Regions from separate parts of the Marinibacterium sp. SX1 genome, predicted to be linked through region 1. Evidence: riboswitches for the same ligand, from Rfam matches in the RefSeq annotation. Region 1 holds a riboswitch; the other holds the start of a gene.
The links. A riboswitch is a leader RNA that binds a small molecule or an ion and turns the genes downstream of it on or off. The one in region 1 is predicted to bind thiamine pyrophosphate.

Region 1 (4,626 bases):
GTCCAGAACGGGTTGCGCTCGATCTCGGCCCAGTCGAACCGGTCGCGGTCGATCCCGCGGGGGCCCATCTGGACCATGTAGCCCGTGATCTTCAGATCCGGGGCCAGCGCGGCCAGCGCCGCCCGGGCCACCCCGCCGGCGGCCACGCGGGCCGCGGTTTCACGGGCCGAAGACCGCCCGCCGCCGCGGTAATCGCGGATGCCGTATTTCTGCCAATAGGTGATGTCGGCATGGCCGGGCCGGAATTTCTCGGCGATGTCGCCGTAATCCTTCGATCGCTGGTCGGTGTTCTCGATCATCAGCTGGATCGACGTGCCCGTCGTCCGGCCTTCGAAGACGCCCGACAGGATCCGCACCTCGTCCGGTTCGCGGCGCTGGGTGGTGTACTTGTTCTGGCCGGGTTTGCGCCGGTCCAGCCAGTGCTGCAGCATGGCCGCATCCAGGGCCACGCCCGGCGGGCAGCCATCGACCGTGGCGCCCAGGGCCGGCCCGTGGCTTTCGCCCCAGGTGGTCACGCGGAAGAGATGTCCGAATGTGTTCATCGACATGGGCCGGCTCCTGCTTGGTGCGCGGGGGTCTAGCGCAGGGCGTGCCCGGGGGAAAGCTTCTCTGTCGGGAATCGCCGGGAAATCGGCTAGTCTGGCCCGGCCACAGCCGAGGAGAGCCCCGATGGTCCGTCCCACCTGCCTGATCCCGTCCCTTGTCCTGCCGCTGAGCCTGACCCTGAGCCTGGCCATGGCGCCGGCCACCCCGGCCCGGGCCGAGGCGCCGATGACCCGCGCCGAGCTGGGGCGCAGCGAGACCGCGACCGAGACCGAAACCATCGTGTCGGAACTGCGCATGATGCCCGGGGCCTACCTGCGCCTGCACACCCATCCGGGCGACGAACATGTCTATGTCGTCAAGGGCGGGCCGATGACAACCAGGGACGGCCGGACCATTGCCTTTGAACCCGGCGGCTACCTGTTCTTTCCCCGGGGCCAGCTGCATGGCGGGCTGACCGCGGCCGGCGAGGATGAGGTGGTCGTCATGACCGTGCATGTCGTCGACAAGGGGCAGCCGGTCTATGACTATGCCGAGTGATCCGCGCCGGGTGATTGCCGCCCGGTGATCGCCGGCGCCCGACCCGGCCGGGGTGAGCGCAACCGAGCCCGAACAGCCAGCCCAAGGGCCGGCTTGCCAGCCCGCCGGCCAGCGATTACCAAGGTGGCCACCTCGGGGTGCCCGGTCGGGCTGAGATGCATCATGCGAACCCGTTGAACCTGAACCGGCTCATACCGGCGGAGGGAAGGTCATGGTCAGCCATTCATCCTTGCCCTGTCGCCGCAATCGGAGGATGCCAATGACACCGCCCCTTGTCCGCACGTCACATCTCACAATTGCAGCGGGACTTCTGTTCGGCACGGCCGCCCTGGCCGACACGCCCGAACTGATCGTCTATACCTACGACAGCTTCGTGTCCGAATGGGGCCCCGGCCCGGTGATCGAAGCGGCCTTCGAAGAGACCTGCGCCTGCGACCTGACCCTGGTGGGCGTCGGCGACGGCGCCGCCCTGCTGGCCCGCCTGCGTCTGGAAGGCCCGCGGTCCGAAGCCGACGTCGTGCTGGGCCTCGACAGCAACCTGGTGGCCGCGGCCCGCGAGACCGGGCTGTTCGCGCCCCATGGCGTCGACGTGGCCTATGACCTGCCCGTCGCCTGGGACGATGCCGAATTCGTGCCCTACGACTGGGGGTATTTCGCCTTTGTCCACGATCGCGCGACCGCCGCGCCGACCGATTTCCGCGCCCTGGCCGACAGCGACCTGACCATCGTCATCCAGGATCCCCGGTCGTCGACCCCGGGGCTGGGCCTGCTGATGTGGGTCAAGGCGGCCTATGGCGACGAGGCCCCGGCGATCTGGGAGGGGCTGGCCGACAACATCGTCACCGTGACCAAGGGCTGGTCCGAGGCCTATGGGCTGTTCCTCGAGGGCGAGGCCGACATGGTGCTGTCCTACACGACCTCGCCGGCCTATCACGTGATCGCCGAGGATGACGACACCAAGACCACGGCACCCTTTGACGAAGGCCATTACCTGCAGGTCGAAGTGGCCGGCAAGCTGGCCAACAGCGACCAGCCAGAGCTGGCCGATGCCTTCCTCGATTTCATGGTCGGCCCGGCTTTCCAGGGCGCGATTCCCACGACCAACTGGATGTATCCGGCGGTGATCCCGGCCGAGGGCCTGCCCGCCGGGTTCGACACGCTGGTGGTGCCCGGCGAGGCGCTGCTGGTGCCCGTGGGCGAGGTTCCGGCCCTGCGTGACGAGGCCCTGGCCGAATGGCTGACCGCGCTCAGCCGGTAAGGCCGGGCGCCGGGTTTGCCGCCGCCGGGCTGGTCGCGCTGCTGGTCTGCGGCGCGCTGGCGGCCGTGGCCTGGCGGGCCGGGGGCGCGGCGGCGCCCGGGCCGGCCGACTGGGCCGCGCTGCGCTTCACCCTGGTCCAGGCCCTGGTCTCGGCGGCGGTCAGCCTGGCGCTGGCCGTGCCGCTGGCCCGGGCGCTGGCCCGCCGGCGCTTTCCCGGCCGGGGCCTGCTGGTCACCTTGCTGGGCGCGCCGTTCCTGCTGCCGGTCATCGTGGCCGTGCTGGGCCTGCTGACGGTGTTCGGGCGGTCGGGCTGGGTCAATGCCGGGCTTGGCCTTCTGGGCCTGCCGCCGGTGCAGATCTACGGGTTTCACGGCGTTGTCCTGGCCCATGTGTTCTTCAACCTGCCGCTGGCCACGCGGCTGATCCTGCAGGGCTGGGCCGAGATCCCGGCGGAGCGGTTCCGCCTGGCCGCCCAGCTGGGCCTTGGCCCGGCCGAGATCCGGCGGTTCCTGGAATGGCCGATGCTGCGGCGTATCGCGCCGGGGGCCTTTGCGGTGATCTTCGGCATCTGCCTGACCAGCTTTGCCGTGGCGCTGACCCTGGGCGGTGGGCCGCGGGCGACAACGGTCGAGCTGGCGATCTACCAGGCGTTCCAGTTCGATTTCGATCTCGGGCGGGCGGCCTTCCTGGCCTGCGTCCAGATCCTGCTGACCCTGGGCGCGGCGGCGCTGGCGCTGCGCCTGTCGGCGGGCGAAGGGTTTGGCGCCGGGCTGGACCGGACGGTCCAACGCTGGGACGCCGGGGCCTGGCACCTGCGCGCCGCTGACGCGGCGCTGATCGTGCTGGCCGCGCTGTTCCTTGTCGTGCCGATGGCCGCTGTCGCGGCCCGGGGCGCGGCGGGCCTTGCGGCCCTTCCGCCATCGGTCTGGCGCGCGGCGCTGACCTCGCTCGGCGTTGCCGCGCTCAGCCTTGCCGTGCTCGCGCTGCTCGCCCTGCCCATGGTGGCCGCCCTGGCGGGCGGGCGGCACCGCTGGGTCGACATGGCCGGGCTGCTGGGGCTGGCGGTGTCGCCGCTGGCGCTGGGGACGGGCCTGTTCATCCTGCTCTATCCGCTGGCCGATCCGGCGGCGCTGGCCCTGCCGGTCACGGCGCTGGTCAACGCGGCCATGGCGCTGCCCTTCGTGCTGCGCATCCTGGTGCCGGCGGCGCGGTCGGTGGTGGCCGATCACGGCCGGCTGGGCGCCCAGCTGGACATGGGGCGCGGGCCGTTCTTCCGCCTGGTCCTGCTGCCCCGCCTGGCTCCCCAGCTGGGCTTTGCCGCCGGGCTGGGCATGGCCCTGTCGCTGGGCGACCTGGGGGTCATCGCGCTTTTTGCCAACCACGAGGAGGCCACGTTGCCCCTGCAGATCTACCGCCTGATGGGCGCCTACCGGATGGATGCCGCGGCGGGGGCGTCGCTGTTGCTGATGCTGCTGGCCTTCGGGGCGTTCTGGATTTGTGATCACAAGGGGCGTGCCCATGCTGTCGCTTGAGGCGCTGACCTGCGAGGCCGGGGGGTTCCGGCTGTCGGCCGACCTGGCCGTGGCCCCGGGGCGGATCGTGGCGGTGATCGGGCCGTCGGGGGCGGGCAAGTCGACCCTGCTGAACACCATCGCCGGCTTCCTGCCCCCGGCCGGCGGGCGGATCCGCTGGGCCGGGGAGGACATCGCCAAGCTGGCACCGGGCCGGCGGCCGGTGGCCATGTTGTTCCAGGATGGCAATCTCTTCCCCCACCTGGGCATCGCGCGCAACGTGGCGCTGGGGCAGGACCCGCGCGGCCGGCTGACCGGCCCGCTGCGCGCCCGGGTCGAGGAGGCGCTGGCCCGCGTCGGGCTCGGCGGGCTGGGCGACCGCCTGCCGGGCACGCTGTCGGGTGGCCAGCAGAGCCGGGCGGCGCTGGCCCGAATCCTGGTGCAGGATCGCCCGCTGATCCTGCTGGACGAACCCTTTGCCGCGCTCGGCCCGGCGCTGAAGGCCGACATGCTCGACCTGGTGGCCGACCTGGCCCGGGCGCAGGGGGCCAGCGTGCTGATGATCACCCATGATCCCCGGGATGCCCGGCGCATTGCCGACGACGCCATCCTGGTCGCCGAAGGCCGGGCCGCGCCGCCGGTGCCGACCGCGGCCCTGCTGGACAAGCCGCCCAAGCCGTTGCAGGACTACCTGGCGCAATCCAGCTGAGGCCCGAGATGCATCCGAACCCCGTCTACCACACAGCCGATGCGGACCAGAACCTGGCCTGGGCC
Region 2 (4,626 bases), on a different replicon from region 1:
GGTCGCCCGGGGCCAGCGGCCGGTCGGCCCGGGCGGCGGCGGGCACAAAGCTTTCGTTCAGCGCCGTGGCCACCCGTGCGCCGCCATAGCCCAGCTCGTCGAGCGCGGCGGCCAGGGTGTCGGCGCGCAGCTCGGTCGGGGCGCCATTGACCATGATCTTCATTGCAGAACCTCCGGTGTGATGCCGTCCAGCAGCATCCCGGCCACCATCCGCGCCATCGCGGGGGCCAGGAGAAAACCGTGCCGGAACAGGCCATTGACAAGAATGCGATCCGCCTGCCGGGTGATCCGGGGCAGGTTGTCGGCAAAGGCCGGGCGGGCGTCGGCGCCGATTTCCAGCACCTCGGCCTCGCCCCAGGCCGGATGCAGCGCATAAGCCGCATTCAAGAGCTCGACCACAGAGCGCAGGCTGGCCGGCCCGCGCCCGTCGCTTTCGATCTGGGTCGCGCCCAGCATGTGCACGCCATCGCCGCGCGGCACGATGTAGAGCGGATGGCGCGGGTGCAGAAGGCGTACGGGCCGGTGCAGGGCCAGGCCCGGCGCGCGCAGCACGACCATCTCGCCGCGCACCCCGCGCAGCCCGTCCAGCCGGTCACGGGCGGCCAGGCCGCGACAATCGATGACCTGCCCTCGATCCGCCTTGCTCTGGCCCGCCGTGTCCACGTCATCCGGCGCAATGTCAGTTTCGATGGTGATGCCCCGTTCGGCCAGCCCCCGGCGCAGGGTGGCCAGCGCCGCGCGGGGCGACAGGTGGGCCTCGTCCGGGAAGTGCAGCCCCCGGCCAAAACGCCCGGCCAGGTCGGGTTCGAGCGCGGCCACCCCGGCCCCGTCAAGCAGCCGGTGATTGGCCGTGCGCCGGGCAAAGCGGTCCAGCTCCTGCCGGTCGCGCCCCAGGGCCAGCACCAGCGTGCCGGACGGTGTCACCTCGGCCCCGGCGGCCTGCCACCAGCCGGCCGCATCCCGGCCCAGGCGGATGACCGGCTCGGCCGCCGTCTCGCCTTCGCAATCGGGGGCCAGCATGCCCCCGGCCCACCAGGAACAGGCGCCCTCCCCCGGCCCGCCGGCCGGGTCGACGATGCGCAGGTCGACACCCCGGCCGGCCAGCTCATGCGCCACGCAAAGGCCGGCCACCCCGGCGCCCAGGATCGTCACCCGGGTCATGCCCAGGTCTCGTGGAAATGGTGGACCGGCCCGTGGCCCCGGCCGACATCCAGACCGTCGGCCCCGGCAATCGCCGCCTGCAGCCAGCCATGGGCCCGGCGCACGGCCGGTTCCAGCGCCATGCCCCGGGCCAGCCCGGCCGCAATGGCCGACGACAGCGAACAGCCCGTGCCATGGGTGTTGGCCGTGTCCCGGCGCGGGGCCTCGTAACAGGTCACACCGCCGCGCTCGACCAGCAGGTCGCGGCAGGTCTCGCCCCGGCCATGGCCGCCCTTCATCAAAACGGCCCCGGCACCCAGGGCGCGCAGGTCCTGGCCCTGTTCCAGCGCCGCATCGGTCGTTTCGGCCGGCGCGGTGTCGAGCAGGCGCGCTGCTTCGGGCAGGTTGGGGGTCAGCAGCGTCGCCCGGGGCAAAAGCAGCTCGCGCAGAGTGGCCACGGCCTCGTCGGCCAGCAGGGCATCGCCCGACTTGGCCACCATGACCGGGTCCAGCACCACCGGCCCGGTGAACCCGTCCAGCGCCCCGGCCACGGCCTGCATGATCGGCCCGGTGCCCAGCATGCCCAGCTTGACCGCATCGATGGCAATGTCATCGAGCACCGAGCGCACCTGGTCGGCCACCATCTGCGGTTCCAGCATGTGAACGGCCTGCACGCCGATCGTGTTCTGCGCGGTCACCGCCGTCAGGGCCGTGGCGCCATAGACGCCCAGGGCCGAGGCGGTCTTGAGATCGGCCTGGATGCCGGCGCCTCCGCCGCTGTCCGACCCCGCGATGATGAGCAGCTTTGCGACCTTGCCCATGGTCCCCTCCGGCTTTGGGCAGGACGGACAGGGGGCGGCGGCAGATGCAGGGACGGCGTGCGCCCGCATGGTCTCCGTTCCCTACGCCGGCATTGCCCGGATCAGGTTCGATGGGTCGGCGCGTTGCCTCTCAGCCCTGTTGCAGGGCACCCCAACGGATTCGCTGTCAGATTAGGGTGACATCATCCGCCCCGCAAGCCCGGGGCGACCGAAATGGTCAGGAAAGCCGAAAGGTCATTTGAAATCAGTCGCTTGAATCGCCCGGACGGACCAGCCCGGCGTCTTCCAGCTGTTCCCGGTCGGGCAGGTCGCGCAGGCTGTCCATGCCAAAGACGGCCAGGAACCGCTCGGTTGTCACAAAGGTGTAGGGCGCGCCGCGCCGGGGCGATCGCGGGCCGGTGGCGATCAGAGCCTGGGCGCTGAGCCGGCCGATCAGCTCGCGGGAAATCTCGCGGCCAAAGATCTCGGCCAGGCCGTCGCGGGTGATCGGCTGGTGGAAGGCGATGGCCGCCAGAACGGCCACGTCGAAATCCGACAGGTCCGGGCCCTGGTGGCCGGCATCGGCCGCCGCCCGGATGACCGGGCCATAAGCCGGGCGGGTGCGCAGCATCCAGCCATTGCCGATGCGCACGACGTCAAAGGGCCTTCCAGCCAGGTCGGCCGACAAGTCGTCGATCAGCAGGTCGACCGACACGCCGGGGCCGACGACCCGGGCCAGCTCTTCGCGCGGGACCGGCGCGGCGGTGGCAAAGAGCACGGCCTCGACCCGGTTCATCCATTCCCGCCAGCGCCGCTCGGGGGGCAGCGCGTCAAGCGCCCGGTCGATGCCCTCGGCCGGGTCCGGCCGGTGATCGGCATCCGCCCCGGCCATGGTCACACCCCGTACAGCCGGAACGTCGCCCGGCCGGTCAGCTCGCGCACCACGCCAAGCGCGACCAGCCGGTCGCAAAGCCGGCGGGCGGCGCGGTCGCTCATGAGATCGGACAGGGCCAGCGACGGCGACAGGGCATCGCGGGACAGGAAACGGGCCACGGCGGCATCCGAGGTCTTGCCCCGCAGGCGCGGCGCCACGGCGCGCAGGCGCCCGGCCCGGCGGGCCAGGTCGCCGGCCCGGGTGACGGCGGCGGTGGCCGAGGCGGTCACCGCGCGGTGGCAGGCGGCCTGCAATGCCGGGCCGGACAGGCGCAGGTCGCGGGCGGTCAGGCTGCCGGCCAGCAGGGGCAGGACATGATCCCAGCCCAGGGCACGCGACAGGGTGGCATCGGCCAGGACCAGGGCGGCGGGTTCTTCGCGCGGGCACAGCGCCAGGGCGGTTTCCAACATGGCCGCGGCGCGGGGCACGGGGCCGCCGGCCCGGGGCGGATCACCGGCCAGGGTGGACAGGGCATCGGGCAGCAGGCCGGTGAGCGGGGCGGTGGACAGGGGCCGTTCGGTCGCCCGCAGCCACAGCCGCAGCACCGCGCCGCCCGGCCCGGGCTGGTCGCCCGGGCGCAACAGGTGGACTTCGTCGCGCAGCTGGGCGGCGCTGTCGCGCCGGCCGGTCAGAGCCAGGCTGGCCGCTGCCGCGTCCAGCGACAGGCGGGCACGCAGAAGCGCCCGGGGCACGGCGGGCTGGCCTTCGGCCAGCTGCAACAGGGCCAGCGCCGCGCCCGAGACAAAGGCCCCGTCTTCGGCCGTGTCGGGCCGGGCGCGCAGGATCCAACCGGGCAGGGCCGGCAGGAGGTCGGGCATCGTGTCGGGCGGGCTGGCGTCATGCATGACCGGCAGGCTAAAGCCAAGCGGCGCTTTGCACCAGAATTTTGCGCGCCAACCGCCGCCCAAAGGCCCGTCCCCGCGCATTGCGCCCGGCCAAGGCCCGGTTTTGCCGCAGCCGGCCCGGCGCATGGCGGCCATGCGGCGCAAAAGACCCCGGCCCGGTCGCGGGCGATTGAATGCCCCGGGCCGGACGGCTACCGAAGGCGGGCACGACAGACGGACCCCCGACCATGACTTTCAGCCCCCGGCCCCCGCGATGACCGACGGCGCAGCCACCCCCGCCGCCGCGCCCCGGCCGCAAGACGACCGGCTGATGGGCCTGTTGCTGATCCTGGCCATGGCCACCGAATTGCTGGCCCGCATGACCGGCGCCTTCTCGGTCCAGGTCGTGGCCTGGCTGGCCATGGCCGCCGTCGTGATCGGCGCCCGGCGCCGGATCGGCCTGCGCGAGGGATACCTGCTGACGCTCTGTGCCGGGCTCAGCCTGGCCGTCTGGGCCACCGCTCCCGACCCCGGGGCCGAGCTGGGCGCGGCGCTCAGCCAGGCCAGCTTCCTGATGGCCTTTGTCCTGCTGCTGGGCCTGCTGCACGAGGCCGCCTCGACCTCGCCGTCGATCGACGCGCTGGGGCGCTACCTGTCGCGCCAGCCGGCCGGGCGGCGGTTCTATGCCCTGTTCGGGGGCACCGGGGTGATGGCCGTGCTGTTCAACGTGGGGGTGGTCAGCTTTCTGGTGCCCCTGATCCAGCGCGGCATCCGCTCGGCCGCGCCCGACGATCCGCTGAACCCGATCCGCGAGCGGCGCCAGGTCTCGGCCCTGCTGCGCGGCTTTGCCTGGTGCGTGATCTGGTCGCCCACGGCCGTCGCCCCGCTGGCCTTGATGGAGCTGATCCCCGGGGTCGACCGCCGGCTG

Region 2: linked by a shared signal. The riboswitch ahead of thiD (bifunctional hydroxymethylpyrimidine kinase/phosphomethylpyrimidine kinase) and the one ahead of thiB (thiamine ABC transporter substrate binding subunit) in region 1 are both predicted to bind thiamine pyrophosphate.

The regions. Positions count from the first base shown of each region.
Region 1 is NZ_CP177144.1:904,954-909,579, forward strand. It holds gene aroC (chorismate synthase) at 1-548, opposite strand, end outside; gene ACK3BB_RS04155 (cupin domain-containing protein) at 670-1,083, shown strand; TPP riboswitch at 1,207-1,306, shown strand; gene thiB (thiamine ABC transporter substrate binding subunit) at 1,343-2,341, shown strand; gene ACK3BB_RS04165 (thiamine/thiamine pyrophosphate ABC transporter permease ThiP) at 2,317-3,873, shown strand; gene ACK3BB_RS04170 (ATP-binding cassette domain-containing protein) at 3,860-4,561, shown strand; gene ACK3BB_RS04175 (FMN-binding negative transcriptional regulator) at 4,570-4,626, shown strand, end outside.
Region 2 is NZ_CP177145.1:106,509-111,134, reverse strand. It holds gene thiS (sulfur carrier protein ThiS) at 1-163, opposite strand, end outside; gene thiO (glycine oxidase ThiO) at 160-1,161, opposite strand; gene thiD (bifunctional hydroxymethylpyrimidine kinase/phosphomethylpyrimidine kinase) at 1,158-1,961, opposite strand; TPP riboswitch at 2,023-2,125, opposite strand; gene scpB (SMC-Scp complex subunit ScpB) at 2,206-2,832, opposite strand; gene ACK3BB_RS21940 (DUF1403 family protein) at 2,835-3,719, opposite strand; gene ACK3BB_RS21935 (hypothetical protein) at 3,973-4,626, shown strand, end outside.